DNA from 2 places in the Shewanella sp. M16 genome. Region 2 is predicted to be linked to the other one. Evidence: predicted binding sites of a transcription regulator. Region 2 holds the regulator's gene; the other holds the start of a gene.

Region 1 (15,816 bases), on a different contig from region 2:
GTTGTTCGGGTTAATCAGCACTATGCCGCGGGTACGTGATGAAATTTTACTTTTAATGTCGTTGAGATCGGGGAACCAGTCCGCTTCTTCATCGCAGCGATAATGCACAGCCTTGCCGCCCGCGAGATTCGCCGCTGCTGTCCACAGGGGATAGTCTGGTGAGGGGATTAAGATCTCATCATCGGTATTTAGCAAGCCTTGCATTGCCATCATAATGAGTTCTGAAACGCCGTTACCTATATAGATATCTTCAATATCGACACCAAAAATCCCTTGGGCTTGATAATGCTGCACTATGGCCTTACGGGCAGAGAATAATCCTTTTGACTCACAGTAGCCTTGGGCACTGGGTAAATTGAGGATCACATCGCGCACTATTTCTTCAGGCGCTTCGAAACCGAAGGGGGCCGGATTACCAATGTTGAGTTTGAGGATTCGATGCCCCTCGTCTTCTAAACGTCTGGCTTCCTTGTGCACTGGGCCGCGGATGTCATAGCAAACGGTATCCAGCTTGTTGGATTTGATGATAGGGCGCATTTACACCTCGGAACATGCATAAAGTTTTGGCTTAAGTTAGCGCACCATAACGAAATTTCATTGTAGATGAAAGGGGGGATAAGCACAGAATTGCGCTTTTTTTATAAATATCCCTCAGTTAAATATGCTTTAACAGTCGATTAAAGAAATCTGCACAAGTTTTATGTTCTGACATTGGCATGATTTTAAGATTTTTTATCTATTGGGTTGGTAGGGGAATCTTGTTTATGTTTTTTCATTTCGAAAGATGAATTAGCTGACCCATATTTAATTTCTCTATATTAGCCATATCAATCGTGACAGAAGAAAATGTATTTTAGCTGATACTTAATGGTTGATTTTTAATCACAGATTTTTGATAAGGTAAACTTATGCAAGTGGCATTTTATTTTGTGATAATTAGGCATATTTATTGAATGCTTATTAAGCTAAGAAGATCATAAATGTTTAAGTTACAATGGCGTTAAAAGTCTTCTAGATTATACGGTTATGTAAAATTGTCTCGCGGGAAATAAATTTATTTTCTATCAAGTTAAATTTATAGTTGACTCAATATTCGATGCGCTTTATTTTCTGCGCGATGTTTTTGGCAAGGCACCTTAGATAGCAAGCAATTCGCGGGTTTTATCTTCAGGGTTAGTCATCATGAAGCAGCTGTGTTGACGTTCTGAATCGTGTTGATTTCAGGCGTTATTCTAAAACCATTTGCCTTTTAGGCGATTTATTTAGAGGACCTAAGTGCATGTCTGAACCGACAGCGTTAAGTCTCATCCCACCTTTGGTGGTATTGGTGTTAGCTATTTGGTTACGCCGTCCTATTTTATCTTTGATCATAGGTGCGGTAACCGGTTTCCTGTTACTCGATCCCAGTCAAGTCTTAAACAATTTTGCTAGTGTGTCATTGAAGGTTATGGCCGATGAAACCATAGGTTGGTTGATTCTGGTGTGTGGTGGTTTTGGCGCGCTCATCGCACTTTTAGTACGAACTGGCGGCGCATTAGCGTTTGGGCGCAATGCACTTAAATTGGCGAAAGGACCTAAATCTTCCCTATTAATGACTTTTATCCTTGGGATCGTGATTTTTATCGATGACTATCTCAATGCGTTGACCGTGGGTGAAACCATGAAGCGTGTAACGGATAAATTTAAAGTGTCCCGTGAAATGCTCGCCTATGTCGTGGACTCCACCGCCGCGCCCGTGTGCGTGTTAGTGCCATTATCGACTTGGGCGGTATTTTTTGGTGGATTACTGGTGGATAACGGTGTGGCAGCCGAAGGTCAAGGCATTGCAGTTTATATGCAAGCCATTCCTTACATGCTTTATGCTTGGTTAGCTGTGGCTATGGTGCTACTTGTCGCATTAGGTATTGTGCCCGCCATTGGTCCAATGAAGACTGCGCAGCTGCGCGCTGCCCAAGGTGAACCCGCGGAAGCGCAAGTGGATTTCGACCAAGTTCAAACTTCGGATGAATATGCGGTTAAAGCCATAGAAGAGGAATTTAAGCACGCCGATAATCAGGGCAAACTGCATAACTTTTTAGTACCTATTGGTTTGTTAGTTGCCTTTACCGTGTACTTTGATATCGACGTGTGGAAAGGTTTGCTGGCGACCTTAGTTATCACGATTCCTTATTATGCAGTGCAGCGTTTGATGCCATTTTCAGAAATGATGGACCAAATGATCGATGGTTTTAAAAGCATGCTACCGGCCATTAGCACTGTGATTGCGGCGTTTGTGTTTAAGGATGTGTGCGATCAGTTATTACTGCCGCAGTACGTCATTGAATCATTAAGCCCATTTATGACACCTAAATTGCTGCCTGCGGTAGTGTTCTTATCTATGGCTATACTCGCATTTGCCACAGGTTCGAGCTGGGGTATATTTGCCGTGACGATTCCTATCGTGATGCCATTAGCGCAAGCGGTTGGGGCGGACATCCCATTAGTCATTGGGGCCTTATTGTCTGCATCATCATTTGGTAGCCAAGCGTGCTTCTACTCAGATTCAACCGTATTGGCCGCCCAAGGCTCAGGTTGTAACTTAGTGAGCCATGCTGTGACTCAGTTACCTTATGCACTTATCGCAGCAGTAATAGCATTTATCGGCTTTATTGTGATTGCATAACTTCTGTCACGATTAATATAAGAAACCAGCTACGGCTGGTTTTTTTATGTCTGCCGTAATGGGGTTAGGCGGCTAGAATGAGTAAAAGGTGAGTAAAGAGTGAGGAGGCTTGAACTAGGATAAACATGATTACACTGTTAAATGAAGATTTTCAACTGATGTCAAATTATATTTTACGAAATTGTCATTTATATTTTACATATTTCATCATCGCCATGTAGCTTTTCAAATCAAAGCCTGATTATACTTTGCATCCTTCAGGGTATTATTTTCAACATTAGTGGCAAACGAATCAAATGGACTCAACTCTTCTTACTGCGTTTTTCGAGCACGGCACAATACGTGATGTCGAGTGTTTATTCCCTGATATTTCAGGCTATCCAAGGGGAAAGCTTATGCCAGCCCGAAGTTTTGCTCAGGGTGCTGAATTACGTATTGCCCAAGCTATTTCGATGCAAGCGATTACCGGTGAGTATTCCTACGATCCTGTTTTCCCTGATGCTGATCCTGATCTTTTACTCGTCCCCGATTACAGCACCCTCAAGATGATCCCATGGAGCACAGTGCCGCGCGCATTTGCCATCCATGACTGCGTATTACTGGATGGTAATTTATGTCCATTTGCGCCGCGCTCTATGTTAAAAAATGTGCTGGCTCGTTACCAAGCCTTGGGGTTAACCCCTGTGGTGGCACCCGAGATTGAATTTTATCTTACGGAGGCGAATACCGATCCGAGTGTTCCGTATCAGGCGCCCATTTCAAAAAGTGGCCGAGCTGAAAATGGTCAATCCGCGTTTAGCATGAATATGCTCAATGAACTCGCACCATTTTGGGATGAGTTTAATGCCGCCATCGATGCGATTGGGATTAAAGGTGATACTTGGATCCATGAAATGGGGCTATCACAATATGAAATTAACTTAGTGCATGGTGATCCGTTGGCTCTTGCAGATCAAGCCTTTATGTTCAAATATGCCGCGAAAGAAATCGCCATAAAACATGGTTTGAATGCGATTTTTATGGCAAAACCCATAGCGGGTCAACCCGGCAGTTCTATGCATTTACATCAAAGTGTCGTCGATGAGAAAGGTCATAATATTTTCAGCCATGCAGATGGTAGCGACACTGACCGTTTTCACCACTACATCGGCGGATTACAAAAGTATCTACCTGATTTAATGTTGTTATTCGCACCCAATATCAATTCATTTAGACGTTACATTTCCGGCAGTCAAGCGCCGATTAATTTAAGTTGGGGCGTTGATAATCGCACCACTGGCTTACGTGTGCCATTGAGTGCTCCGGTGGCGAGACGGGTAGAGAATCGCATTGCGGGCGCCGATGCTAATCCGTACCTGATGATTGCCGCATCTTTGGCAGCGGGCCTTGCCGGAATAGAAGAAAAATTATCGCCAAGTGCACCAGAAACCGGGAGCGCCTACGATAGCAGCCATGACCTAGCGCAGACATTTTTAGCTGCGTTAACGCAAATGCGCCAAAGTGATTCGGCACGACGCTTACTCGGGGACGATTTTGTCACTGGCTTTGTATCGGTGAAGGAAATTGAATTCCAAAGTTATTTGAGTGAGATAGGGGCTTGGGAGCGACGTTTCTTAGGGCCGCAATGCTAACGCTTTTATGAATAAGGGAATTATTACTTATAAAAGTTTTACCCCTTCAATGACTTAAGAGTCTTAAAAATGTTCAACTAAAAAATAGCAACAAAAAAGCCAGTGCAAGCACTGGCTTTTCTTTGTCTGGAAACGAGAAGGGCGATTAAACGCGCTTCTTGAATTCACCAGTACGAGTGTCGATTTCAATTTTGTCGCCTACTTTCACGAAGTCAGCAACACTTACTGTGCCACCGCCAGTGATAGTCGCTGGCTTCATCACTTTACCTGAAGTATCGCCACGAGCTGAAGGCTCAGTGTAGATCACTTCACGTACGATAGTGGTTGGCATTTCAACAGAGATAGCTTTGCCATCATAGAAAGTCACTTGGCAAGTTTCTTCCATACCATCAACGATATAAGCCGCTGCATCACCTAGGTTTTCAGCTTCTACGTCGTATTGGTTGTATTCTGCATCCATGAATACAAACATAGGATCTGCAAAGTAAGAATATGTGCAGTCAAGACGATCTAAGATGATGTCTTCTAACTTATCTTCACCTTTGAAAGTCGTTTCAGTACCAGAGTTAAGCAGTAAGTTTTTCAACTTTAACTTAACGATAGCAGCGTTACGGCCAGAACGAGTTGTTTCAGTTTTCTGCACAACCCATGGGCTGCCATCTAACATGATCACGTTACCAGGACGGATTTCATGAGCAGTTTTCATTACACTATTTCCTATATTTAGATTTTTCTGTTTTCGCGCAGTATCTTAGCTGTTTTTAACGAACTGAACTAGTCGAGTAGCGAGATCTGCAGCATTTAATGCATTAATTGGCCATTGTTTAGCATGGTGCAACAAGGGCAAATTAACAGGATTAAGGTTTTGCCAGTGAAGGCTCACGGCTGATTGCTGTGCTTGGTTGAACGCGAGATTCAATTCAGACCAATAACAAGCAATTTTAGGTGGCAGATTATCGCAGTAAAGTTTGAGAAAAGCTTCTAATTTTACGAGGTGATAATCATCTTCTTGGGGATAAATGTGCCAAATGAAGGGTTTTGCGGCCCATTGGGCACGTAAAAAGGAATCTTCACCGCGCACGATATTAAAATCACAGCTCCAGAGCAGGCGATCAAACCCCTGTTGGTCTGTCATAGGTAAAATGTGCAGGGTTAAATTACCATGATTTATCTGTTGACCCGGCACTAGATCGGCAATCTCACAGGGCAGTAAATGTGTCAGACTGTTTAAGCTACGCCCCTTTGGGAGCAGCGCATGGATTTTTTCTACCGATTGCTGCCATAACTCACATAATGCGGGTAGCGCCTCGGTCTCATAGCTAAAAACGCTAATCACTGTGTCTTGTGCCTGAATGTCCTTAAGACCTAGATCAGTAAAAAGCTGCAATTTATTGGCAGTATCAGCTTGCCAAGCATCACGCTCTGCAAACAAATTTTGCTCGCAAATGAGTCCACCCGTTTTGGCGCTAAAACCGGGAAAGTAGAAATACTTTTTCAAACCATTGGCTTGTAACGATGGCAAACCATGGCAGCCTTCAACCCAATCCTCTGCGCTTAAATACTCTAAATTCAGCCAAACAGGTACAGATTTTGGGGCGTTCTGATGTAAATAAGCCAGCTGCTCTTTTACCTGTTCGGGGAGTTCACAGGCAAAGGCTTCGATGAGCACTGCTCCTGCGACAAACTCTATAGGTAAAGGCTCTTTCCAATGAATAATATTCACACCATTGAAGGTTTGAGTGGCTTTTAGTGGATCGAGTGTCGGTAAGATATGCGAGAAGCTTGCGAGGTCGTCGACCCACAAATTAACGGGGATCTGATACTCATTGGCTATTTGTTTGGCTAAACGCCAAGTGACGCCAATATCGCCATAGTTATCAACGACGGTGCAAAAAATATCCCAATGATTGGAGCGAGGTGTGTTGCTCATGAGTGTGGTATGTCGTTATTCTTAGTCAGAAATATATGCATAAAAAAAGCGGCGTTAAAGCCGCTTTAATCAAATGGTTAACAGAATTAATCTTCTAATTCAGCTAAACACATTTCTTCGTAAATTTGCTTAACCCAAGCATCAACACGTTCTTCAGTCAGCTCTGGCTGGCGATCTTCATCGATACCTAAACCAATAAAGTGGTCGTCATCGACTTGACCTTTAGAGGCTTCAAAATTGTAGCTTGCAGTTGGCCAATGGCCGATGATGATACCACCACGGGCCTGAACAATATCGCCAACCATGCCCATGGCATCAAGGAAGTACTCAGCGTAATCTTCTTGATCACCACAACCAAAAATAGCGACAAGTTTGTCAGTAAAATCAATTTGCTCTAATTCAGGGAAGAAATCATCCCAGTCACATTGCGCTTCACCGTAATACCAGGTCGGGATGCCGAACAGCAGCAAGTCATACTCTGCAATCTGTTCTTTGGTACTTTTGGCGATATCTTTCACCTCAACCATTTTTTTACCCAGTTTTTTCTGGATCATCTTGGCTACAGCTTCGGTGTTACCTGTGTCGCTACCGAAAAAAAGACCTACAGTTGCCATTGTCTATCCTTTAATGTCTAGTTCACTTATTAGGTTAATCTTGCTGGTACTCGTTCAGCACTCAACTTGTTGCTGAAGAATTAATTCGATTAACTGGCTACGGCTGATGTTACTGGCCAATGCCTGCTCATTCAAGGCGTCATACAAATCTTGTGACACCTTTAACTCTATTCGCTTTAATCCGTTGGCTTTATCGCGCTGGATTTGATTGCGTTTGTTGACCTTAAGCTGTTGGCTACGGGACAAAGGATTGCTACGTGGTCGGCCCCGGCGCTTTTCGTTGGCAAAAAGGTCAATAGTGGTTCTGTCTGTCGCTTCTTTTGCCATGTTCTTATTGTTAACCGATCCCTGAGCCTTCCCAAGTGATCTGGATAATACCTTTTACAATAAACCCGGCGCAGCCGAGAAATAACACTAACCAAACAATAAATCGACCAAATTTTGGCACGTTACCTTGTTTAAGCACATCGTGGATGGCCATGCCGATAAAGAAAAATATCGAGGCAAAAAACAGGTTCAGGCCGATGGTTTCAATTTGTTCCATGTACTGAGATAACATACTTTCTTAGTCCTTGAGAGTGTTCTAAGGCCAAAAGAGGCGCGAATATATCACAACAAGATGGCGGCTGCCATATGCTTTCGGTCGAGTTTGCTGCTGATTTACATTGAATGTTTGTCAATAAATTCAGACACGATCCGGTTAAAAATGACGGGTTTTTGCGCATGCAACCAATGACCACATCCTTCAAGTGTTTTTGCCTGTGCCGCGGGGAATTGCGCCATGATAGCGCTTCTGTGCTCGCTAGTGACATAATTTGAGTCGCCGCCGCGAATAAACAGACTTGGTCCAGCATAGCTTTGTACTGGATTTAGTGTCTGATTTTGCCAGCCAATAATATTAGGATAACAAGCCTTTAGGCCACTTAAGTTCATTTTCCAACGAAAGCCAGTATCAGTGCGTTGTAGATTTTTGAGTAAAAATTGTGCCGTTGCTTCGTCAATACCATTGTCAATTAAATGGTTTAGGGCAAAGCGTCTGTCGGTATGGCCTTCTAAGGGCAGGCTTTCTAATGCCGCAAACACTGTGTCGTGTCTTGGCTCATAGGCGACGGGGGCGATATCGGCTGCCACCATACTGATAATGCGCTCTGGAAAGGCTAACGCCGTCGCCATGGCGATTTTACCCCCCATGGAGTGACCCACAATATGGGCGCGTTCAATAGCCAGTTCGTCGAGCAAGCTGATCATTGCAGTGGCCAGACGAGGGTAGTCCATTTGATCCCAATGCTCACTTAAACCATGATTGGGCACATCGACACGAATAACTTGATACTGATTTTCTAATACTTGCCCTAGACCTTTGAGGTTATCTAGATTACCGAACAAGCCGTGGATCAAGAGCACTGCGGGTCCTTGGCCTGTGGAAACAAAGTTCATGGTGATTCCTGTTGGAGATTTTTAGCTTAGCGTGACGCGAATTGTGCCCTTAATGCCGTTGGCTTGACAAGTCAGTTGCCATTTCTATAGTGGGGGCGGCCAGTAACTTGTGTGCTTTTTCGGCAATTGTCGATTAACTGCTAGTTTGCTGTGCTATTTCCCGCACTTTTAGAATAATGGCGCTTTATCAGATTGATAGAGATAGATACACTGGTAACAGATCGCAATGATCTGCCCCGATCGCTGTGGTAAACTTTTTTCGGTTAAGCCTGTCGAATAACAAAGGATAATTAAGGTTATGAAATATATCGAAGTAGATGAAGAGCTCTATCGTCATATTGCCAGCAAAACAGAGCGTATTGGTGAGAGCGCCTCTGACATTCTTCGTCGATTACTCGGCCTGTCCGTCGATGCGGTCGAACAACCCCAGCCTTTGGCGATTAGCCAACCGAGCCTTGAAGCTGAACCTATTCAGCCTATCGCGGCGCAAACAGTGCCAGCAGTGAATGATTTTAGTCGCTTAGTCGATGAACATCAGTTATCGCAGCAAAAAGGCGCAGTAGGTCGTTTTCTGTTTTTGCTCGAAAGTTTGTATCAATTAGCCCCAGAGCAATTCTCACAAATTTTGCAGATCCAAGGGCGCGATCGTTTGTATTTTGCTCGCTCTAAGGAGCAACTGCTCGAAGCGAGTGCTTCGGCTAACCCAAAAGAAATTGGTACAAGTGGTTTCTGGGTAACGAGTAACAACAATACCGCCAAGAAACGCACTATTTTATCGGAAGTTTTAGTGCAATTTGGTTGTGATGCGACAGTAGCAGCGGGTATCTCCGAGCGCGTTTAATCCGCGGATGAGCCAAGTTAGTACGACATTTTTCTACTTTTTCTAATTGTAATTGAGTGCAGGAGAGCCATCGGTGGCAATACATCAAAGGGCAGGACAAATCGCTAATCAGACGGATCTGGTCAATATTCCAAAACTGATGAGCCATTATTACAGCATCACGCCAAATATGGATGACGTACAACAACGCGTCACCTTTGGCACTTCTGGGCACAGAGGCTGCGCCTTCAATGGCAGTTTTAACCAACAACACATTTGGGCGATTACCCAAGCTGTAGTGGACTACCGTCAATCGGCAAATATCGATGGGCCGCTGATCCTTGGGATTGACACCCATGCGTTATCCTATGCAGCCTATTTGTCGGCAATTGAAGTGCTGGCGGCAAATAAAGTCACAGTGAAAATCCAACAGAACGACGGATTTACACCTACGCCAGTGGTTTCCCATGGGGTGATTTGCGCCAATCGCGAAGCCAATATTACGGGTGCTGCATTGTCCGATGGTTTGATCATTACGCCTTCCCACAATCCTCCTCAGGATGGTGGCATCAAGTACAATCCACCCCATGGCGGACCTGCTGAAGGTAATATCACGGCTTGGATTGAATCGCGAGCCAATGATTACTTGCGCCAAGCGTTAGCTGGCGTGCAAAAATTAGCGTATGCCGAAGCGCTGGCATCAGGCTATGTCAACGCCATTGATTTGATTACACCCTATGTGGCTGATTTAGAAAATGTTATCGACATGCAGGCGATTGCTAAGGCTAAGCTGCATATCGGTGTTGATCCGCTCGGTGGTTCAGGGATTTTCTACTGGGCACCGATTGCCGCGCGTTATGGGCTCGATATCACGTTAGTTAATGATAAAGTTGACCCAAGCTTTAGCTTTATGCCGCTGGATAAAGACGGCAAAATCCGCATGGATTGCTCGTCTCCCTATGCGATGGCAGGTTTACTCGCCCATAAAGAATCCTTTGATTTATGCCTTGGTAATGATCCCGATTATGACCGTCACGGCATCGTTTGCCCTGGTACGGGTTTGATGGATCCGAATCATTATCTTGCGGTCGCTATCGATTATTTACTGACACACAGACCAGATTGGAGCGATACCTTAGCCATAGGTAAAACCTTAGTATCGAGTGCGCTTATCGATAAAATCTGTGCTTTCCACGGCAAAAAGTTACTCGAAGTGCCAGTGGGCTTTAAGTGGTTTGTCGACGGTTTAGCCGAAGCCACAATCGCCTTTGGCGGTGAAGAGAGTGCTGGCGCAGCATTTTTACGCCGTGATGGCTCTACTTGGTGTACGGATAAAGACGGTTTTATTCTAGGGTTACTTGCCGCAGAAATTCTTGCAGTGACAGGTAAAACCCCAGGTCAGCGTCACCAAGAGTTAGTAAAACAATTTGGCCAAAGTTTCTATAAGCGTATCGATAGCCCAATCAGTCTTGAAAACAAAGCCAAGTTTGCTTTGCTCAATGCCGATACCTTAAATGCCACTGTGCTTGCAGGTGAGACAATCGAAAACGTGTTAACCCATGCGCCGGGCAATAATGCGGCGATTGGCGGCATCAAAGTGACTACGGCGAATGGTTGGTTTGCGGCGCGTCCATCGGGCACTGAAGCGTTATTTAAAATCTACGGCGAAAGTTTTATCAGTGAGCAGCATTTGGCTGAGATCATCAAAGATGCGCAGGCATTAATTGATAAGGCGCTAAACGCTTAATGCAGTAGTAGGTTTAGCTAACGTCTCAAAATAAAAAACGCACTCAGATTTGAGTGCGTTTTTGTTTGTGTCTAATTCAGCTGTGAGTAGTTGATCTAATACTGATTTGACCGTATTTAGTACTCGATATGACAACTCGATAAGTTATTCTTATCGATGTAATTTTGGTGATATTCCTCAGCCACATGGAACTGTTGCAGTGGCACTATTTCTGTGACGATATGGCGTAATCCCCAACGCCCCGAGCGGGCAAAAGCTAACTTTGAGGCTTCTGCGGCCGCTTTTTGCTCACGGTCGTGGAAGAAAATGGTACTGCGATATTGAGTGCCAATATCTCCGCCTTGCATGTTCAGACTCGTTGGATTGTGGTTTTTCCAAAATACATCGAGCAAGTCTTCATAACTGACAAGGGCGGGATCGAATTCCACTTGCACCACTTCGGCATGGCCCGTTTTGCCTTTTTTGACTTCTTCATAGCTCGTCGCCGCATTATTGCCGCCCATATAGCCGCAGGTGGCATTCGATACGCCGTTCACTTGTCTAAAAAAATACTCTACGCCCCAGAAACAGCCGGCACCAAAGGTTGCTAACGCCATAATTAAATCCAATAGAAGTCTAGATGGCTAAGGATTGTGATAAAACTTGAGTGCAAAAGCAAGCCTCAAGCTGGAATATTTATCATGGGAAATTCTTAGGGAATGTCCTAAGAATTTAACAATCAGCTTAGTTGAATGTCATTCCGCTTAAAACTGGGTCCTACGGCAATAAATGTCTGAGAACAGCACTAAAAACATGTGTTAGTATTGAAGCCGTTTTTTAGGTGCGAGTGAGACTAACCGCGGTGAGATAAATGCTTAAGTGGTTATTACTGCCTGTACTTATGCTATTGCGCCAATACTGTTACACACCATTATAAGGAGAATTCTGTGTTACAAGCTCTGTTAGATTCAAAGGATTTTTTAGCGCTCACCTTAGCCCATCCTGAACAGTTCGATGGCGAATTTTCATTTAACTTAGGCGATCATACTCAAGTGGAAGTGTGGGATACCGGTGTTATTGTTTTCGAACCAGTAAAGAATGAAGGAAAAGATATTGTGCTTTCCTGCGGTGTTCACGGTAACGAGACCGCGCCCATTGAACTCTGCAATAGCTTAATTAAACAACTTCTACAGCAAAAGATCATCGCAAAGCAGCGCACTTTATTTCTCATTGGTAACCCATTAGCGATTAATAACGGCACGCGGATTATTGACGAAAACATGAATCGTCTCTTTAGTGGTGAGCATTCCAATCCACCAGGGTTAGTGAACCCTGAGCGAGTACGCGCGAAAAAACTCGAAGCCTATGTCGATCGTTTTTATACTGCGGTTGCCGATGGACGTCAGCGCATCCATTATGATCTGCACACGGCGATGCGCGCCTCGAAGCATGAAAAGTTCGCTATCTATCCCTATCGTCCTGGGCGCGCCTTTAGCGGCGAGCAAATTATGTTTTTAGCCGCAAGCGGCGTCGATACAGTACTTTTCCACCATGAACCGACCACGACCTTCAGCTATTTTTCCTCTGAACGCTACGGTGCCGATGCCTTTACCATTGAGCTTGGCAAAGTGTATCCCATGGGGCAGAACGACATGACGCGTTTTATCGCCACCCATGAAATGTTCATGCGCTTAATCACCGCTAAGCCGTTGGAGCTGGATGCATTTGATGCCGATAAGGTTAACTTGTACCAAGTGTGCCGCGTCATCAATAAACATTTCGATGATTTTGAATTTACCTTCGCAACTGATGTCGAAAACTTCAGATCTTTCCCGAAGGGCTTTGTTTTAGCGCGGGAAGGTGGGCAAGAAATTAAAGTGGAACATGAGTTTGAGTCTGTCGTGTTCCCTAATGCCAAAGTGCCTATTGGCAATCGCACTGTGATTTGCCTGATCCCTGCGGTGAATGCGGACGTGCGTTAGGCTTGTAAAGCAATATATACATGCGTGGCAGTGATAACTTGTGGTTTGAGCTATGCCAATGGTTGATAGGTAGTTTACGTTAACGTAATGTTCGTCGGGCATATTCGTATAAACAGACGCATCAAAACGCTTTGATGCGTAATGAGATAACAAGAGCACAATATGAGCAAAGCAACACTCAACACTGATACAGTGCACCGTGTCGGCTTCTTGGATAAGGCATCGCTACACATTCCTATCCTTCGAATTCTACAAGCCGACGGCACCACTTATGAAACCGCGGTTTTGCCTGTGATAGATGAAACCTTAGCCACTAAAATTTACGATACCTGTGTATTCACTCGGGTACTTGATGAACGTATGCTTGGCGCCCAGCGTCAAGGACGCATCAGCTTCTACATGACCTGTACGGGTGAAGAAGCGGCGATTGTCGGCAGTGTGGCCGCACTCGATCAAGAAGATGTGATCCTCGCACAATATCGTGAGCATGCGGCGCTGCGTTATCGCGGCTTTACCACTGAACAGTTTATGAATCAGATGTTCAGTAACGAGAAAGATCTTGGTAAAGGTCGCCAAATGCCAATCCATTACGGCAGTGCGGCATTGCATTATCAAACGATTTCGTCACCGTTAGCCACGCAAATCCCGCAGGCGACTGGTGTGGGCTACAGCTTAAAAATGCAAGGTAAGCGCAAAGTCGCGGTTTGTTATTTTGGCGAAGGCGCTGCATCGGAAGGGGATTTTCATGCTGGCCTAAACATGGCCGCGGTACTGAAATGCCCAGTGATTTTCTTCTGTCGTAACAATGGCTACGCCATTTCTACCCCCACTGAAGAGCAGTTTGCTGGAAACGGTATTGCCAGCCGCGGTGTGGGTTATGGCATGCACACCATTCGTGTAGACGGCAATGACATGTTGGCCGTGTTAGCGGCAACCCAGCAAGCACGTGCCTATGCGATTGAGCATAATGCGCCTGTGCTGATTGAAGCCATGACTTACCGTCTCGGCGCGCATTCATCTTCAGACGATCCCTCTGGTTATCGCTCGAAAGATGAAGAAGCCAAGTGGCAGCAACACGATCCGGTTAAACGCTTCAAATTATGGCTTATCAACAAAGGTTGGTTGGCTGAAGCGGATGATGTGAAACTGCATGAAAAATATCGTGAAGAAGTATTGGCTGCGGTAAAAGTGGCTGAAAAAATTCCTGTGCCTATGCTGGATGAAATTATTAAAGATGTGTACGACAAGCCGACGCCAGTGCTGAAAAAGCAACTCGCCGAGCTTAAAGAACATATCAAGAAATATCCGCAAGCCTATCCAAAAAGTGCAGGGAGACTATAAGCCGTGGCTGAAATGAATATGTTACAGGCCGTCAATGAGGCCTTGTCGATTGCCATGCAAGCCGATGAACGCATGGTGGTTTTTGGTGAAGATGTGGGCCACTTTGGCGGGGTATTTCGCGCCACCTCCGGTCTTCAAGAAAAATTCGGGCGCGATCGCTGCTTTAATACGCCGCTGACAGAGCAAGGTATTGCCGGTTTTGCCAATGGTTTAGCCTCAAATGGCATGACCGCCGTGGCTGAAATTCAATTCGCCGATTATATCTTTCCGGCGTTTGATCAAATCGTCAACGAGTCGGCTAAGTTCCGTTACCGCAGCGGTAATGAGTTCGATGTCGGTGGATTAGTGTTCCGTACGCCCTATGGCGGCGGTATCGCGGGCGGCCATTATCACTCGCAATCACCTGAAGCCTATTTTACCCAGACGCCGGGGTTAAAAGTGGTGGTGCCACGCAACCCTGAGCAAGCCAAAGGACTGCTGTTGGCGTCAATCCGTGACAAAAATCCGGTGATCTTCTTTGAGCCTAAGCGTTTATATCGTGCATCGGTTGGCGAAGTGCCCGCGGGCGATTATGAAATTGAACTGGGTAAGGCTGAAGTGGTTCGCGAAGGTAAAGACATCACCTTAGTGGCGTGGGGCGCGCAAATGGAAATCCTTGAAAAAGCCGCCGACATGGCCGCTAAAGAAGGGATCTCCTGTGAAGTTATCGATTTACGCACCTTGTCACCCTGGGATATCGATACCGTTGCCGATTCAGTCAAAAAGACCGGACGTTTACTGGTTAACCATGAAGCGCCATTAACCGGTGGTTTTGCTGGTGAGATAGCGGCGACGATTCAGCAAGAATGCTTCTTGTATCTAGAGTCGCCCATCAGCCGCGTTTGTGGTTTAGATACCCCGTACCCACTCATTCATGAAAAAGAATACATGCCAGATGCATTCAAAACGTTTGAAGCCATCAAAGCATCAGTGACCTTCTAGGAGTCCGGTATGATTAAAGATTTTATTTTGCCGGATATTGGCGAAGGTGTTGTGGAGTGTGAGTTGGTTGAATGGCTGGTCAAAGAAGGCGACACCGTCGTTGAAGATCAGCCGATTGCCGATGTCATGACAGACAAAGCCTTAGTGCAAATCCCTGCGCCTTTTGCGGGCGTGGTCACTAAGTTGTATTACGCGAAGGGCGATATTGCGAAAGTGCATGCGCCGCTTTATGCCGTACAAATTGAAGGTGCCGTTGAAATCGCGGGTGAAGAATCTGTTGCGGCTGCAGCTGCGACAATCGCAAAAGCTGCTGAGCCAGTGGCAGTAACAAACGCGACCACGTCATCCAGTTCGTCTGTCAGCATTGAAGAATTCTTACTACCTGATATCGGCGAAGGCATTGTTGAATGTGAGCTAGTTGAATGGTTGGTGAGTGAAGGTGATTGGGTTGAGGAAGATCAACCGATTGCCGACGTGATGACAGATAAAGCGCTGGTGCAAATTCCTGCCATTAAAGCGGGTAAAATTGCCAAACTGCATTATCGCAAAGGTCAGCTAGCTAAAGTACATGCGCCTTTATTTGCCATTGAAGTTGAACAGGCGGCTTCTGCACCTGCGGCAACAACAAATACAGATACTGTGGCCAATGCGGCAGGTGCAGCGCAGGCTGTGAGTGCAGAGCCTGCTCGCCA
Region 2 (15,816 bases):
GGGTGAAGCCCCACGACTTTGATCCAAACGAAGTTTGGAAAATCTGCTTTTGCAAAGCAAACAAAAAGGCGCCTAAGCGCCTTTTCTATTTAAGTTTTTGATAAAAACCAAAATCTGATTACACAATCAGATCATACTCTTCCCGTAGTATCTTAATAATATCTGCCTTTGGATTCGCTGGCAGCGGGATTGGAGCGCCAGTCACCTTCTCGGCAACGCCGGTGTAAGTGCGTGACACTTGCATCATGGCCTCAAGTGGGAGGTCATTGTCGCGGGCGAGGGCTTCACGCTCTGGCATTCTGTCTTTGTTGAGCAGCACATCAGGATCGGGAAAATGATTGAGCAGGAATTGGCGGAAACCCTCTTTGGAGTTTTCCAAAATCTTGCCATCGCGGTAGGCTGCGCCGTCCCAAATACGTGATGAGTCTGGAGTGCCGACTTCATCCATGTAAATCAGTTTTGAATTGCCATCTTTATCGGTCACATAGCCAAACTCGAACTTGGTATCGACAAACACTTGGTCAATGTCGGCCAGTGCTTTTGATATCACTTTAAAGCCATCCTTTAACAGCTTTTCGTACAGGTCAATATCTGAAAGCTTTTCAAAACCAAAGGCTTGGTAGTTGGCTTCGATATCGCTGCGGCTGATGTTCACGTCATCTTGGGCTGGCACGCCTGGGATGCCGGTTAAAATGCCCTTAGTCGATGGGGTGATTAACAGCTCAGGTAGCTTTTGATCTTTTTCTAAGCCTTCTGGCAGTGTGATGCCACAGAATACTCGCTCGCCTTTTGAGTAAGCGCGCCACATTGAGCCTGTGATGTACTGGCGGCAAATAGCTTCGACCTTAATAGGGCGAGCTTTTTGGACTATCCATACGAACGGGTGCGGGATATCCAAAATATGGCTGTCGGCTAGGCCGTTTTCGGCGAACAGTTTAAACCAGTGGTTAGAAATCGCGTTTAATGCCGCTCCTTTACCGGGAATGCCTTTGAGGCCACCTTCACCGTGGAAGATACAGTCGAAGGCTGAGATACGGTCGCTGATCACCATGATGGCGAGCGGGGTATCTTCGGGGACGTTATAACCCTTGGTTTTGATTAAACGGCGGCTGTCGGCATCGGTTAGCCAGTAAACGCTGCGAACCTTGCCGCTGTGGACTGGGCTGTCGGTGCGGATTGGCAAATCGTTATTCACGGCTAATACGGAATCAGCAAGACTCATGACGAGTATTCCTTAGGATAGAGAGTGTAGGGATAAGGTTTTTATAAGTGTCGGTTTGCAGATGTACTATGGCGTTAGCAACAGCCAGATTCATTGCAACCGCTTTATTATTCGCGCTTGGCTTAGGGCGTAAAGCGTTCAGCCAGTTTGCGGGATTTGATGTTAAATCTTGAACAGCAAAAATTGTATTTTCGGGCGGTGTTTGAATTGTATTGGGTGGAGATAATGCAAGGGATGGAACAAACGCAGGGCAAGGTTGGCACCACAGTGAAAGTGGTCTGCGAAAGCGGGCTGGGCCCGTGCCATTTTGCTCGAAAATGCTAACCATTAATCCGAGAGAACCTTGTTCTAGACTGCCGCGAAAAAGTGGCGACATTCTACCTTTTTTGACAAAATTTGCCACGGCTATTTGCATCGCTCTTTGCACAGATCTTTACATAGCTCTTTACACTGCTCTTTATATAGTTCTGTGGCTTGAATCTAGCGGGCATAAGGATTTGCAAGGGAATCACGCGCTAACACTCAGTGCTGAGCATGATGGAGGGTGATGTTCTGCGGACGAGCTAATGTTGAAGGGCTGTATTTTAGCACGCTGATGTGCGAGCTTATGACGTAGCTGCAGCCGACAAGACCATCAAGCCAAATATCCAATGGAGGGAATATGAGCACAAGTCAGCATGTACATAATGATAATCAACGAGAGCTAGTATTAGAGCGGATTATCGATGCGCCGCCAGAAAAGCTGTTCCGCGCGTGGACCGAGCCAGAACTCCTCAAAATTTGGTTTACGCCAAGGCCGTGGACTGTGGCTAGCGCGAGCTTAGATGTGCGTGCCGGTGGTTCAAATGTGATCGTGATGCGCAGCCCTGAGGGGCAGGATTTCCCGAATCGTGGCGTGTATCTCGAGGTGGTTGAGAATGAGCGCATCGTATTTACCGATGCCTTTACTGAGGCTTGGGTGCCGTCCGATAAAGCCTTTATGACGGCAACCATCATGTTTGAACCTATAGATGGTAAGACCAAGTACACTGCGCGGGTGCTGCATTGGAATAGCGAAGATAGGCAGAATCATGAGGATATGGGGTTTTATCAGGGGTGGTCTAAGGCGACCGATCAGCTTGAGGAACTCGTCGCGAGCATTTAGCCGGTGAGTCTCAAGCCTCGTATCTGAGAGTAAACAATAAGCAGTACCTAGCCCAATTGCCCTGCATTATCATATGGTTGGGGATTGGGCAGGATTAGAGGTGTTATGTCGTCACAGAAAGAAGTGCCTGTACTTAAACAATCAGTGCTTGCGCCATCCCAACTCGCGCAAAGCGCGGTTTTGCAGGGCAATAGTTTTTTATCAAAACAGTTTAATGGCTTGTCGGAATTAGCCCAAGAGCTACAGGGCATCGAGTTCGAGGATTGCTGCTTTCAAGACTGCCATTTTAGCGAGAGCGTTTTTCGTAAATGTAAGTTTATCGATTGTCGCTTTGTACGCTGCAACTTGAGCTTAGTGAAAGTGCCCCAGTGCCAGTTCAGCGGGGTCGAGTTTGAAGAGTGTAAGTTAGTCGGTATCGATTGGACCCGCGCCGCGTGGTCGCGTTTATCCTTTGCCGCGCCTTTTTCCTTTAAGCAATGCATTCTAAACGACTGCTCATTTTTAGGCTTGTCCCTCGATGAAATTATCATCGAAGAGTGCAAGGCCCACGATGTGGATTTTCGCGAGGGCAGTTTTAATCAAGCCAATTTCACCTACACGGATTTTAGTCATAGTCTGTTTGGCCGAACTCAATTATTGGAGGCGGATTTCAGCGAGGCCTCAAATTACGATATCGACATTTTTAACAATAAAATCAAAGGCGCTAAGTTTAGCCGCGACGAAGCGATTCGGCTGCTCAACTGCCTCGATATAGAATTAATGGATTAAGGATTGTGGTAGGTTTTTACTCAGCTTTTCACTCAGCATAGTGATGCTCATCCCACGAGTGTTATCGCAATTTACTGAAATATCTGTTTGTTTTTGAAGCCGCCATTTGTCCCATCTGGCGGCTTTTTCTGTCCGTTTTTTAAGACCTATTGATCTTATTCACGTATTTCAAGGTCAGTCTTAGGTTTTAGTTGCGGTAGATCACACCGAGCTTCCCCATGTGGTTTACCACAATACCCACCTACCTCTTTCGGGATAACAATCTCTGTGGATGAGCAGTGTATTCAGCGTATGCCGTGTATTTTGAAGATATGGTGGCGCTGTTTTAACGCTTTATAACTAAAAAAGTAATCAAATCAGTGAGCAAACCTCTGCTCGATGGCGTCCAATGTGGCGACTGGCGGGTGGGATGAGCGTGATGGAGGTAACCATGATTGAGCTTAATAGGCGAACCTTTTTAAAGGGAGCAGGAGCGAGCAGCGCCACGTGTGCGTTGGCCAGTCTGCTGCCGGGCAGCTTAGCGGCATTAGAGAATAAGCAGCTAAAGGGCATGGGCAAAGACATTGCCAGTATTTGTGAAATGTGTTCGACTCGCTGCCCGATTTCGGCGCGGGTGATTGAGGGCAAAAACGTCTTCATTAGTGGCAACAAGGCCGCTAAATCCTTTGGCGGTAAAGTGTGTGCCCGTGGCGGCGCAGGCCATAGTTTATTGTACGATCCACAGCGTATCGTTAAACCGTTAAAGCGGGTCGGTGAGCGCGGCGAAGGCAAATGGGCTGAGATCAGTTGGGATGAGGCTTATAAATTAATCGCTGAAAACCTCAATAAAATCAAAAAAGAACATGGCCCAGAAGCCGTGGCATTCTCGTCAAAATCTGGCTCACAAGAAAAGCATTTGTTTCACCTTGCGACCGCCTTTGGTAGTCCAAATACTTTTACCCACGCGTCGACTTGCCCAGGTGGTTATGAAATTGCCGCTAAGGCTATTTTTGGCACTAAGGTTAAACGTGATTTAAGTAACTCTAAATACATCATTAACTTCGGGCATAACCTGTACGAAGGCATCAATATGTCCGAAACCCGCGGCATGATGGCGGCGCAAATGGACAAAGGTGCCAAGCTGGTGGTGTTCGAGCCAAGATTCTCCATTGTGGCCGACAAGGCCGATGAATGGTATGCCATTCGCCCCGGTACCGACGTGGCCGTCGCCTTGGCGTTATGCCATGTATTGATTGAAGATAATCTTTACGACAAGGCATTTGTCGCGCGTTATGTGGAAGGCTTCGAAGCCTTTGCCGCCGAAGTGAAAGCTTATACCCCTGAATGGGCTGAAACCATCTCCGATGTGCCTGCCAAAGACATTCGTCGTATCGCCCACGAATATGCTGCTAAAGCGCCCCATGCTGTGGTCGATTTTGGTCACAGAGCCACCTTTACCACCGAAGAGTTTGAGATGCGCCGCGCCCTTTACGCCGCCAACGTCTTGATTGGTAATATTGAGCGTAAAGGCGGGATTTATATCGGCCAGAAACCCGGTGATTACAACAAGCTTGCCGGTGAAGCGGTTGCGCCCGTATTGGCAAAACCTGGCGTGAAAGACATGCCAAAACCAGCAGCGAAACGTATCGATCAGGTGGAAGAACAGTACGCCATGATGTGGACATCGGGCGGCGTTTACCAAACTATTCTCGATGCCACGTTAAGCGCTGTTCCTTACCAGTTACACGGCTGGGTGATGTCACGCACTAACCCAATGCAAACCATGACAGACAGAGCGCGCGTTGTTGAAGCGATGAAAAAGCTCGACTTTATCGCCGTGTGTGATGTGTATATCAGCGAAACCGCCGCCTATGCGGACGTGATTTTACCTGAATCGACTTATCTTGAACGTGATGAAGAAATTGCTGATAAGTCAGGTAAAAATCCGGCCTATTATGTGCGCCAACGGGTCGTTGAAACCTTAGGTGATACTAAGCCTTCTTGGCAGATCTTTAAGGATGTGGGTGTGGCTATGGGCCTTGGCGAGTTCTATCCATGGGAAAACATGGAAACCCTGCAAATGCTGCAGGTGAACCGCGACACTGACCTGCTGCGCCGGATCAAAGACGAAGGTTTTGTGAGCTTTGGTAAGCCAATTATGTTGTGCGAGCCTAAGATGGTTGCCGAGTTTATTAAGGCATACCCCAATGCGCGACCTGCCGATGAAGACGGCACTTACGCCAGTGCACTTACCTTTAAAACCCCGAGTGGCAAGATTGAACTCACTTCCGCGAAAGTCGAAGCCATGGCACCGGGCCGTGGGGTGATCAAGTTCCGCGAAGTGAATCTTAAAAAAGCAGATGAGTTGTACTTTATCCAAGGCAAAGTGGCGGTGCACACCAATGGTGCAACCCACAATGTACCTATGCTCGCTAACCTGATGTCGGATAACGCTGTGTGGATTCACCCTGTTACTGCGGGCAAATTAGGGATCAGCAATGGCGACCCAATCCGCCTCACCAGCAGTGTTGGCACAGAAGAAGGCCATGCCTTAGTCACGCCGGGTATTCGCCAAGATACTGTGTTTGCTTACATGGGCTTTGGTTCTAAAAACAAAGAGTTGGTCAGAGCAACGGGCAAAGGTATCCACTGCGGTAACTTACTGCCGCACGTTACTGCTCCTGTGTGTGGCATGACAGTGCACACCACGGGCGTCACGCTGGCAAAGCGCTAATCGGAGGCTTAAATGAATAAACGATATGTAATGGTGCACGACGAGAATAAGTGCATCGGCTGCCAAGCCTGTAACGTGGCGTGTCGCAGTGAAAATGGCGTACCCGAAGGCGTAACTCGTCTGCAAGTGCGTGTGGAAGGCCCCTTTGGTGAGATGCCCAATCTGCATTTCAAATATCACAGGGTATCTTGCCAGCAATGTGAAGATGCACCCTGCGTTAAGGTGTGCCCAACAGGCGCGGCCTATGTGGGTGAAGACGGCATTATCTCTATCCATACCGAGAAGTGTGTCGGCTGTATGTACTGTGTGGCAGCGTGCCCTTATAAAGTGCGCTTTATGAACCCAGAAACCAAGGCGGCGGATAAGTGTAACTTCTGTAAGGATACGCGTTTAGCACGGGGCGAAGAGCCAGCGTGTGTGACTGTGTGTCCAACCGATGCCTTAGTGTTTGGTGATGCCAATGATCCACGCAGTGAAGTGGCCATCATGCTCAACACTAAAATCACTTACCAAGATAAAACCCATTTGGGCACAAAACCTAGGGTATATCGCGTTCCTACCAAAAGAGGGGGGATTTGATTATGAACAATACTTGGGGCGACATGGCGCAATATGATCCTGTCACTTGGCACTGGGTCATCGCCGTTTACCTGTTTATGGCGGGGTTATCCGCGGGCAGTTTATTGATTGGCATTGGTTTACGCTGGGCGAATAAGGAACTCAGCGCGGGAGCTGAAAGCAGCATTCTTAAGGCGGCAGCCATTATTGGGCCTGTAGCAATTAGCTTAGGTCTAGCTTGTTTAGTGTTTGACTTAACCAAACCATTCCACTTTTGGTTGATCTTAATTCACTATAACTTCCAGTCTGTGATGGCAATCGGGGTGCTGGCGCTGCTGGCGTATTCTCCCTTGGCCTTTGCATACGCCATTATTGTGCTGCGGGATGACTTACCAAAATGGGGTTTGGGTTTCCTAACACCTATCGCTAAGTTACTTATGCCATTTCGAAAGCTGATTGAAGTATTGTTGTTTGTCCTCGCCATTGGCGTAGGGGCTTACACTGGCTTCTTAATTTCGGCGATGAATGCCTATCCTATGCTCAACACTGCGGTACTGCCTGCGCTGTTTTTAGTGTCGGGTTTGTCGGCGGGCGCTGCGGCAAATGCGGTACTGGCGTTGCTGATGTTTAAGACGGACAGCCACGACAAAACTTTAGTGAAGATGCACGGTTTAGAATTGCCTGTGATGGCGATTGAAATCCTGTTCCTGTTCATGTTGTTCTGCGCCTTGTACTTCAAGGGCGGCGCGGCGGCTGCGGCCTTAGCATCGTTAACTTCTGGGCTATGGGCAAGCGTGTTCTGGATAGGCGTTGTCGGTATCGGCTTTGGTATTCCATTGCTGTTTATGCTGCTACCCGCCGCGACTCGCCACACTAAGGGCGCGATGATCATGGTGGCTTGTGCGAGCTTAACGGGCGTACTCGCCTTAAGACACTTTATTGTGTACGCAGGGCAAAGCTATTTAAGCTGAGTGTAATCTAGCTTTACATATTGATAGATAAAGAAAAAGCACTGGCAATGTCAGTGCTTTTTTATTGTTTGAATTTTGAGAAGGTTTGCCAGTACAAGCGGGACGCTTATTGGGGTAATAACTCGATAACCGACTTCACCGTTAGCACTAAGGCGCTGATACTGCACAGGACTAACGTCGCCATCTTTGTCTTCTCTTTATCGACACGGCCCACTAATCGTCCTGCGACTAAGTAACCTAAAATCACTGAGGGGAGCAGCATCAACGACAGCCACAGATGTTTTAATTCTAATAAGCCAGTGATCGCTAAAATGACCAATGCAATCATGGAGCTAAAAATGAAGAAGGCCGACAGGGCAGCACGAAACTGCGAGGCATCTTTGCCTGCCAACAAAATCGCCATCGGCGGGCCACCAATCGCGGCGATATTGCCGAAGATCCCTGAAACCACACCCGCACTGAAGAGGGTTTTCTTATTCACTGGCAGGCTGAATTTATTCAGGCTGAGGATCACTGCGACAGTTACAATGGCGGCGATGGATAAACCCAGTATGGGTTGAGGCGCAAACAGCAATAAACTCGCGCCGATAAAACCACCGGGCACGCGGCCTATGAGCGCATATTGCAAGCCATTGAATTCTAAGTGACCGCGTTCACGCACTAAGGTCAGCAGGGCGATGGAGAAACCCATAGCAATAACAGGCGCAGGTACAAGTTGTGGATCGACGATATACAGCAAAGGACTGGCGACAACCGCAAGCCCAAACCCAATAAGACTTTGGGTTAAGGCGCCCAGAAACACGACCAGCGAGGCTAAGGCGAGTGTCTGTGGATCTATCATAGAAAACATAGGATTTCCTATATCCCAAACCAACTCAAGATGGTGAAATTTAAAGTTTGAAGTCGCTTGGGTATAAACAAAAAGGGATCGTTAACGATCCCTATTGATGAGCACTGTGATATGACTTTGAAAGCGACGAGTCGCTATTCCATGTCTTCCCACTCTATTCCCATTTGATCCATCAACAACTTGGCTTCGGCGGGAATGCTGTCTGGGTTATCTTTTGACAGATCTTCATCGTTGGGCAATGGCTGGCCAGTGTAGGCGTGCAAAAATGCCTCACACAACAGCTCGCTGTTGGTGGCGTGACGCAAATTATTGACCTGACGACGAGTACGTTCGTCCGTGAGGACCTTAAGCACTTTGAGCGGAATAGACACAGTAATTTTTTTTACTTGTTCATTCTTCTTGCCATGTTCAGCATAGGGGCTGATGTATTCCCCATTCCATTCAGTCATTGACTCACCTGTTATAACGCTAAATTCGGGGCAGATTTTAAACCCTTACAAAGAACAGTCAAATTATTGCTACTATTTCTTTGTGATTGCAAACAGATTTCTTTATGTTCAGACGTCTAAACGTCTTCACGCCTATTGACGATGGCGTTGGGCTTAGGTACATTTAGACGTCCAGACATCTCTATCAGTCTATCGAATTTAGGAGTCCACCCATGGCAGAGCGTCAATTAGCCACACTGGCAGTGCGTCAGGGTATCGAAAGCGATACTCAATATGGCGCAGTTGTGCCACCGATTTATTTGTCGACTAATTACGCCTTCGATGGTCATAAAAATCCCCGCGAATTCGATTACAGTCGTTCAGGCAACCCAACGCGCTGCATTTTAGGCGAAGCATTAGCCCAATTAGAAAAGGGCGCCACTGGCATAGTGACGTGCACTGGCATGGCGGCCATCACCTTAGTGACGACTTTGCTCGGCCCCGATGACCTATTGGTTGTGCCCCATGATTGCTATGGCGGTTCCTACCGTTTATTTACCAACTTGGCGAAGAAAGGCCAGTTTAAGCTCATTGTGGTCGACCAAACCGACAGCCAAGCGTTAGCCGCCGCCATTGCCCAGAATCCTAAGATGGTGTGGCTCGAAACCCCATCGAACCCGTTATTGCGTGTGGTGGATATCGAAGCCATTGCTAAGGTGAGCCATGAGGTCGGCGCGCTGGTGGTGGTTGATAACACCTTTTTATCGCCGATATTGCAACAACCCCTATTGTTAGGCGCGGATATCGTTATCCACTCCACCACTAAATATATCAATGGTCACAGCGATGTGGTCGGCGGCGCAGTGGTCGCCAAAGACGCGCAAATCGGCGAAAGCTTACATTGGTGGTCGAACACTCTAGGCTTAACGGGGTCAGCCTTCGACAGTTATCTGACCCTGCGCGGCCTGCGTACCTTAGCGGTGCGTATTCGCGAGCATCAAACCAATGCCCAGCGTATTATTGAGGTATTAACCCAAAGCCCTGTGGTGAGTAAAGTCTATTACCCAGGGCTTGCGGATCACCCAGGCCACGCCATTGCGGCCAAGCAACAACAGGGCTTTGGCGCTATGCTGAGTTTTGAACTCAAAGGCGGCGAGGCCGAAGTGGTGGCCTTTTTAGGTGCACTCAGCTTATTTAGCGTGGCGGAAAGTTTAGGTGGCGTCGAAAGTTTAGTGGCAGTGCCCGCCACTATGACCCACAGAGCCATGGAGCCGCAGGCGCGCTTCGAGGCTGGTATTAAGGACACCCTATTGCGTCTATCGGTGGGTATTGAAGATGCCGCCGATTTAGTTGCAGATATTCAAGCAGGATTAGCCGCCGTTGCGGCTTGTCAGTAGAGGAATAATAGATGGCACGTTGTCACTTACATAAATTTGGTGGCTCCAGTTTAGCGGATGCCGATTGTTATCGTCGAGTCGCCCATATCCTGTTAACCCACGGTCATAGTGATGATCTTGTGGTGGTCTCTGCGGCGGGTAAAAGCACGAATTTCCTGTATAAATTATTAGCGCTGCGTGATGCGGGTCAGCTATGGCAAGAAGAGTTACAAGTGCTGATCAGCTACCAACAGGGGTTGATTGAGCAGTTGTTGTCGAATGAACAAGCCCGCGATCTGCGTGAGCGTTTGGCCACGGATAAAGCGCAACTCATCAGCTTGTTGTCCTTAGACGAGCGCAACGAATACCAAATCAACCATGTGGTGAGCTTTGGCGAACGTTGGTCGGCACGTTTAATGGCGGCGCTACTGCGCGAATCTGGCGTGGCGGCAAGCCATGTGGATGCCTGTTCAATTTTAGTGGCCGATGAAGCCGCTGTGCCACAAATTCGGGTACAAGAATCCCGCGCTAAAGTACAAGCCCTATTAGCCGCGCATCCCAATGAACGCTTAGTGATCACAGGTTTTATCTGCGCTAACGAGCGTGGCGATACCCTATTACTTGGCCGTAATGGTTCAGATTTTAGCGCCAGCCTGATTGCTAGTCTCGCCGATATCGAGCGCGTGACCATTTGGACCGATGTGGAAGGGGTATTCAACGCCGATCCTAATAAAATCAACGATGCCAAGTTACTGAAAAGCATGTCACTTGCCGAAGCCGATCGCCTAGCGCGTTTGGGCTCGCCAGTATTGCATTCGCGCACTCTGCAGCCGTTATTCAATACCGAAGTGAGCTTAGCGGTGCGTTCAAGTTATGCATCGCACACCGACTTCACCTTAATCGCACCCCACAGTTCGTCGGCGAGCGCGCCTGTGGTGACTAATCTCAATGCTGTCGTCCTGTTTGGCTTTAAACTCACGGGGGAGTTAACTCGTTTATTAGATTTATTGATTGCCGCGGGTTTAACGCCATTGGCCCATTGGACCTCTGCCCATCAAAGAGTTGAACTTGCCTATACCGCTGAGAATCAAAAACAAGTTCAAAGATTACTCGATGCCGAGGCAGAAGCATTAGGGATCAGCGATCAGCAGATCAACACAGATTTTGGTTTAGTCGCATTAGTGAGTGCCGACGCCGAACATTATCGCCGCAGCTTCGCGCGTTTGCTGAGCCGTGATGCTAAACCTTTGTTCAGTGGCGATTTAAGTTTAGTGACGTTAGTGCCTCAGTCACAGGTGAATCTGTTAACCCAAAAAGTCCACCGTCGCTGCGCTGGTCCGCGTAAACGCATTGGCGTCCTGCTGCTCGGTGTGGGTAATATCGGTGAGGCTTGGATCGATCTGTTTAAGTCGGTTTCACCATCACTGGACCATGAACTCGAAGCCAGTGTTGAGTTAGTCGGTTTAGTCAGTTCGAGTAAAGCCTTGATTAAATCCACTGGGATTAATCTTGCCGCGTGGCAAACAGAGTTTAATACTGAAGCAACGCCTTGGCAGTATGAACATTTATTCGAGCAATTAGAGCAAGTTAACTGCGATGAGCTGGTGGCCTTAGATATCAGTGCCAGCGCCAGTTTGACGCTGCAATATCCAGAACTGTTCGAGCGTGGCATCCATGTGGTGAGCGCGAATAAACTTGCGGGCTCGGGTCCACTGCCTTTCTATCGAGAGTTAAAGCAGCAACTGGGTAATCGTCGTTTGTTTTGGCGCTATAACGCCAGCTGTGGCGCAGGTTTACCCATCCAACATGCGCTAAATGATCTGCGTAACAGCGGTGATAGCGTTGAAGCGGTGGGCGGGATTTTCTCTGGCACGCTGTGTTGGTTGTTTGAGAAATACGATACCAGCAAGCCATTTTCAGAATTAGTGATTGAAGCTAGAGGCTTAGGTATTACTGAACCCGATCCCCGCGACGATCTCTCCGGCCGTGATATGCAGCGTAAACTGCTTATTTTGGCCCGTGAAATTGGCCTTGAAATCGAGCTTGAAGATATTGAACTGCGTTCACTCGTGCCAGCCGCTTTGGCGGATATTCCCTTAGATCAATTTCTCACCCGCATTGCCGAGTTAGATGCCGATCTGCTGCAACAGTATGGTGCGGCGGCGGAGCAAAATAAGGTGCTCAGATATGTGGCATCCTTAGACAACAGCGGTCCAGAGCTCAAGGCCGAAGTGGGTTTGCAGTGGATTGACACCCATCACCCTTACGCCAACTTAACCCCTGGTGATAATGTGTTTGTGATCCGCAGTGTCTTCTACCAAGGTAATCCGCTGATCATCCGTGGACCAGGCGCAGGACGCGAAGTGACAGCGGCGGCGGTGCAGTCGGATCTGACCCAGATCTGTCGCGATCTGCTGCAGGAATAATGCGCTATCAAGCCTCTAAAAGGACTCATTCGAGTCCTTTTTTATTGGCTAGAATAAATCTATCGAATTAACCGAGATTAAATGCGGTTTATGGGTATTTTTTGGCTTGACTTACATCTCAGTTTCTCTAGTATATGGACATATAGACGTCCAAACGTCCATTTGAACTAATTCATACTAGCAAAGAGTAGCGCCAAGGGCGGTTGAGGAAATACACATGGCTTTTCATCACGCACAACATTCACAATCGCTGAACCAGAGCTTGTCTGAGCTTAATGGCGATATTAATGTTTCTTTTGAGTTTTTCCCGCCATCGACCCCCGAAATGGAACAGATACTGTGGAATTCTATCCGTCGTTTAGAGCCGCTGAATCCTAAGTTTGTGTCTGTGACTTACGGTGCTAACTCAGGCGTGCGCGACCGCACACACGGCGTGATTGAACGTATCCAACAGGAAACTGACCTCGTTGCCGCGCCGCACTTAACCTTAGTGGATGCCAGCGATGAAGAGCTGTTAGAACTGGCTAAGCATTACTGGAAATCGGGCATTCGTGACATAGTGGCACTGCGGGGTGATTTGCCCGCAGGCAGCCCCAAGCCAACCCGTTTTGCAGCGGATTTAGTGCGTTTGCTGCGCTCTGTGGCTGACTTTGATATTTCCGTTGCGGCTTATCCAGAAGTGCATCCCGATGCGAGTAATGCACAGGCGGATTTGATCAACCTTAAGCGTAAGATTGATGCGGGCGCTAGCCGTGCCATTACCCAATTTTTCTTCGATGTGGAATCTTACCTGCGTTTTCGTGACCGCTGCGTTGCCGCCGGTATCGACGTTGAAATTGTACCGGGCATTTTACCTGTGACTAACTTTACCCAGCTAAAACGTTTCGCGGGCATGACCAATGTGTCGTTACCGAATTGGTTACATAAGCAATTCGACGGCCTAGAAAACGATGCGGGTACACGCCAATTGGTGGGGGCAAACGTGGCCATCGACATGGTGAAAGTGCTGTCCCGCGAAGGCGTGAAGGATTTCCATTTTTACACCTTAAATCGCGCCGAATTGACCTACGCGATTTGCCACACTTTAGGCGTGCGTCCTAAATAAAACCTTATAAAATAAACTAATAAAAACGCCGCAGAGAATGCGGCGTTTTGTTTTGTTTAAATTCTAAATTGAGCTAATAAAGTTGTTAAACGGGCTGCGAGTTGGGCAAGCTCATCGCCGGCGCGTGCAGTTTGTACCGCACTATCTGTCGCATTGGTCGCAATATCATTGATGTTATTAACATTTTTATTAATTTCTGCCGAAACCGCACATTGCTCATTTGCAGCGCTGGCGATCTGGATATTCATCTGGCTAATGGTGGAAACCGCATGGGTAATGGCTTCGAGTGCTTCACCCGCTTGGTGAACTTGGGATACACAGCTTTGGGTGGTGCGGGTGCTGGTTTCCATCGCATTGACTGTAGACTTAGCTTTATGCTGAAGCGCTTCGATCATCTGCTGAATTTCCGTCGTAGATGCTTGAGTGCGGCTCGCCAGAGTGCGTACTTCATCGGCAACGACCGCAAATCCTCGGCCTTGTTCTCCCGCCCTTGCGGCTTCAATTGCCGCATTGAGTGCGAGTAAATTAGTTTGGTCGGCAATATTACGGATAACCACAAGCACAGAATCAATTTCAGCGGTATTACGCTCTAATTCATTGATTGCACTCGCTGCTGTGGCTATTTCCTCGGCTAATATGGCTATAGTGGTTACCACTTTTTGTACAACCAATTTGCCTTGTTCGGTTGAGTCATTGGCATGATTGGCGGCATCGGCCGCATCGGTCGCGTTATGGGCAACTTCTTGAACCGTTGCGGCCATTTCATTCATTGCGGTGGCAACTTGCTCGGTTTCGAGGTGCTGACGACTTGCCATCTTCTGGGTTTCCCGCGTAATGCTCGACATTTCTTCAGCAGAGGTGGCGAGCAGGCTTGTTGAGTCGGCGACGTGGGAAACTGTGTTGTGGATTTTTTCTACAAACCGGTTGAATGCCATCGATAATTCAGCAATTTCATCCTTACCTTTTACCGCGATTCTGCGGGTTAAATCGCCTTCACCTTCAGCGATATCATTCATGGCTTGGGTGGTTTCAGCGATAGGGCGAGTAATCCCTTTGGCAATAAACCAAGCAATGGCGGTTCCAATGACCAGAGCCACTAAACCGATAAGGATCAACTTAAGGCGAATATCCGCTATCGCTTGTTCTGAATGGGTTCTATCCATCGCAATATCGAGTACCCCAAATACGTTTCCTGAATAATCTTTTATGGCGTTGCGATACAGGGCGTAGGTTTTGTTATTTAAGGAAATAGTGCGTATGACTTCATGGCCTTGCATGACGTTATTGAGTTCATCTGTCGCTTGGGTATCAGGCGTGAATGTAGCGCCAAATAACTTATATCCAGAATCATCTGGCAAGATGAGGGCAATTTCTGCTTGATAGGCTTGTTTAAAATTATCAAAAAAGGGTTGACCGAAGGACATGCCAAACTCAACTGATCCTGTGTGTTGCCCGTTGTAACTCATTGGAACTAAACCACGAATACCTAATCCTTCCACTCCATATTCCAAGCCATAAAGAGGGCGCTTTTGGCTATTTGTTTCAACTATGGTCTTGCGTATGCTGGTGAGATCATCGCCAAATTTTTCGGGACGATGCAAGCGTAGAAAAGAAGTGGCTGGTGGCCTATGAAATTGGAATTGCTGAACCGCAAAATCGCGCTTAAGTTGGGTAAATATAGGTAAGGTACGGGCGGTGAGTTCATCACGCTCGCCTGTTGCAAAGGTGCTTTGAACTTCTGGCGTGAGTGAGATGATGGTTGCCATTGCTTCGGCTAATTTGCCCGATGAGGCTATCTCGGCAACAGCGGTTTCATAGATCTTATGGAGTTCTCTTTGCTCGGATTCTGCAACTTGGCGACTGAATTCAGAGAGAACGAGCGGCATGATAAAGCTCATTACTGTTAACAGTAATAGACAGATCCCAATAACGATCCTCGTACTAATTTTTAGATTTATCAAAACAGCCTCCAATTCATGTGCAAATCAACTCAATTTATCCGTTTGATATTATAGAGATACAACTTGATAAGATTTGAGAGGGCGCGAACCTTTTTAAGTTATTTATTCCCTCTTACGCTCGTTTCGTGCCCTTGGACACAGATCTATTTTGGGCCTAAATATTTACTTAGCATGCTAACTAAGTATAATGCTTAGCACGCTAACTAAGTGGGTGGGCAAGATGCAAAAAGAATTAGAGCGACTAAAAGAGTTATCACTGGCGGAGCATTTAGGCCGTCTGCATCGACTGTGGCG

The links. The regulator MetJ, encoded in region 2, represses methionine synthesis genes. The targets are predictions, from matches to a motif close to TAGACGTCTAGACGTCTA.
Region 1: a site for MetJ is predicted at 11,450-11,467, ahead of msrA (peptide-methionine (S)-S-oxide reductase MsrA). Genes of this name have one in related genera too.

What each region holds. Positions count from the first base shown of each region.
Region 1 covers NZ_JAGTUL010000016.1:2,333-18,148, reverse strand. Annotated here, with positions in the region: gene KFE26_RS12150 (pyridoxal phosphate-dependent aminotransferase) at 1-537, opposite strand, end outside; gene KFE26_RS12145 (Na+/H+ antiporter NhaC family protein) at 1,280-2,662, shown strand; gene KFE26_RS12140 (glutamine synthetase family protein) at 2,959-4,293, shown strand; gene efp (elongation factor P) at 4,439-4,999, opposite strand; gene earP (elongation factor P maturation arginine rhamnosyltransferase EarP) at 5,045-6,223, opposite strand; gene fldA (flavodoxin FldA) at 6,310-6,837, opposite strand; gene ybfE (LexA regulated protein) at 6,892-7,164, opposite strand; gene KFE26_RS12115 (DUF2788 domain-containing protein) at 7,175-7,396, opposite strand; gene KFE26_RS12110 (alpha/beta fold hydrolase) at 7,498-8,274, opposite strand; gene seqA (replication initiation negative regulator SeqA) at 8,573-9,115, shown strand; gene pgm (phosphoglucomutase (alpha-D-glucose-1,6-bisphosphate-dependent)) at 9,189-10,841, shown strand; gene msrA (peptide-methionine (S)-S-oxide reductase MsrA) at 10,958-11,437, opposite strand; gene astE (succinylglutamate desuccinylase) at 11,768-12,802, shown strand; gene KFE26_RS12085 (thiamine pyrophosphate-dependent dehydrogenase E1 component subunit alpha) at 12,965-14,143, shown strand; gene KFE26_RS12080 (alpha-ketoacid dehydrogenase subunit beta) at 14,147-15,124, shown strand; gene KFE26_RS12075 (dihydrolipoyllysine-residue acetyltransferase) at 15,134-15,816, shown strand, end outside.
Region 2 covers NZ_JAGTUL010000009.1:2,545-18,360, forward strand. Annotated here, with positions in the region: gene KFE26_RS07845 (phosphoribosylaminoimidazolesuccinocarboxamide synthase) at 119-1,222, opposite strand; gene KFE26_RS07850 (hypothetical protein) at 1,209-1,637, opposite strand; gene KFE26_RS07855 (SRPBCC family protein) at 1,884-2,366, shown strand; gene KFE26_RS07860 (pentapeptide repeat-containing protein) at 2,472-3,134, shown strand; gene phsA (thiosulfate reductase PhsA) at 3,565-5,847, shown strand; gene KFE26_RS07870 (4Fe-4S dicluster domain-containing protein) at 5,860-6,426, shown strand; gene nrfD (NrfD/PsrC family molybdoenzyme membrane anchor subunit) at 6,429-7,376, shown strand; gene KFE26_RS07880 (sulfite exporter TauE/SafE family protein) at 7,483-8,226, opposite strand; gene metJ (met regulon transcriptional regulator MetJ) at 8,361-8,675, opposite strand; gene metB (cystathionine gamma-synthase) at 8,888-10,051, shown strand; gene KFE26_RS07895 (bifunctional aspartate kinase/homoserine dehydrogenase II) at 10,063-12,456, shown strand; gene metF (methylenetetrahydrofolate reductase) at 12,674-13,561, shown strand; gene KFE26_RS07905 (methyl-accepting chemotaxis protein) at 13,618-15,519, opposite strand; gene slyA (transcriptional regulator SlyA) at 15,743-15,816, shown strand, end outside.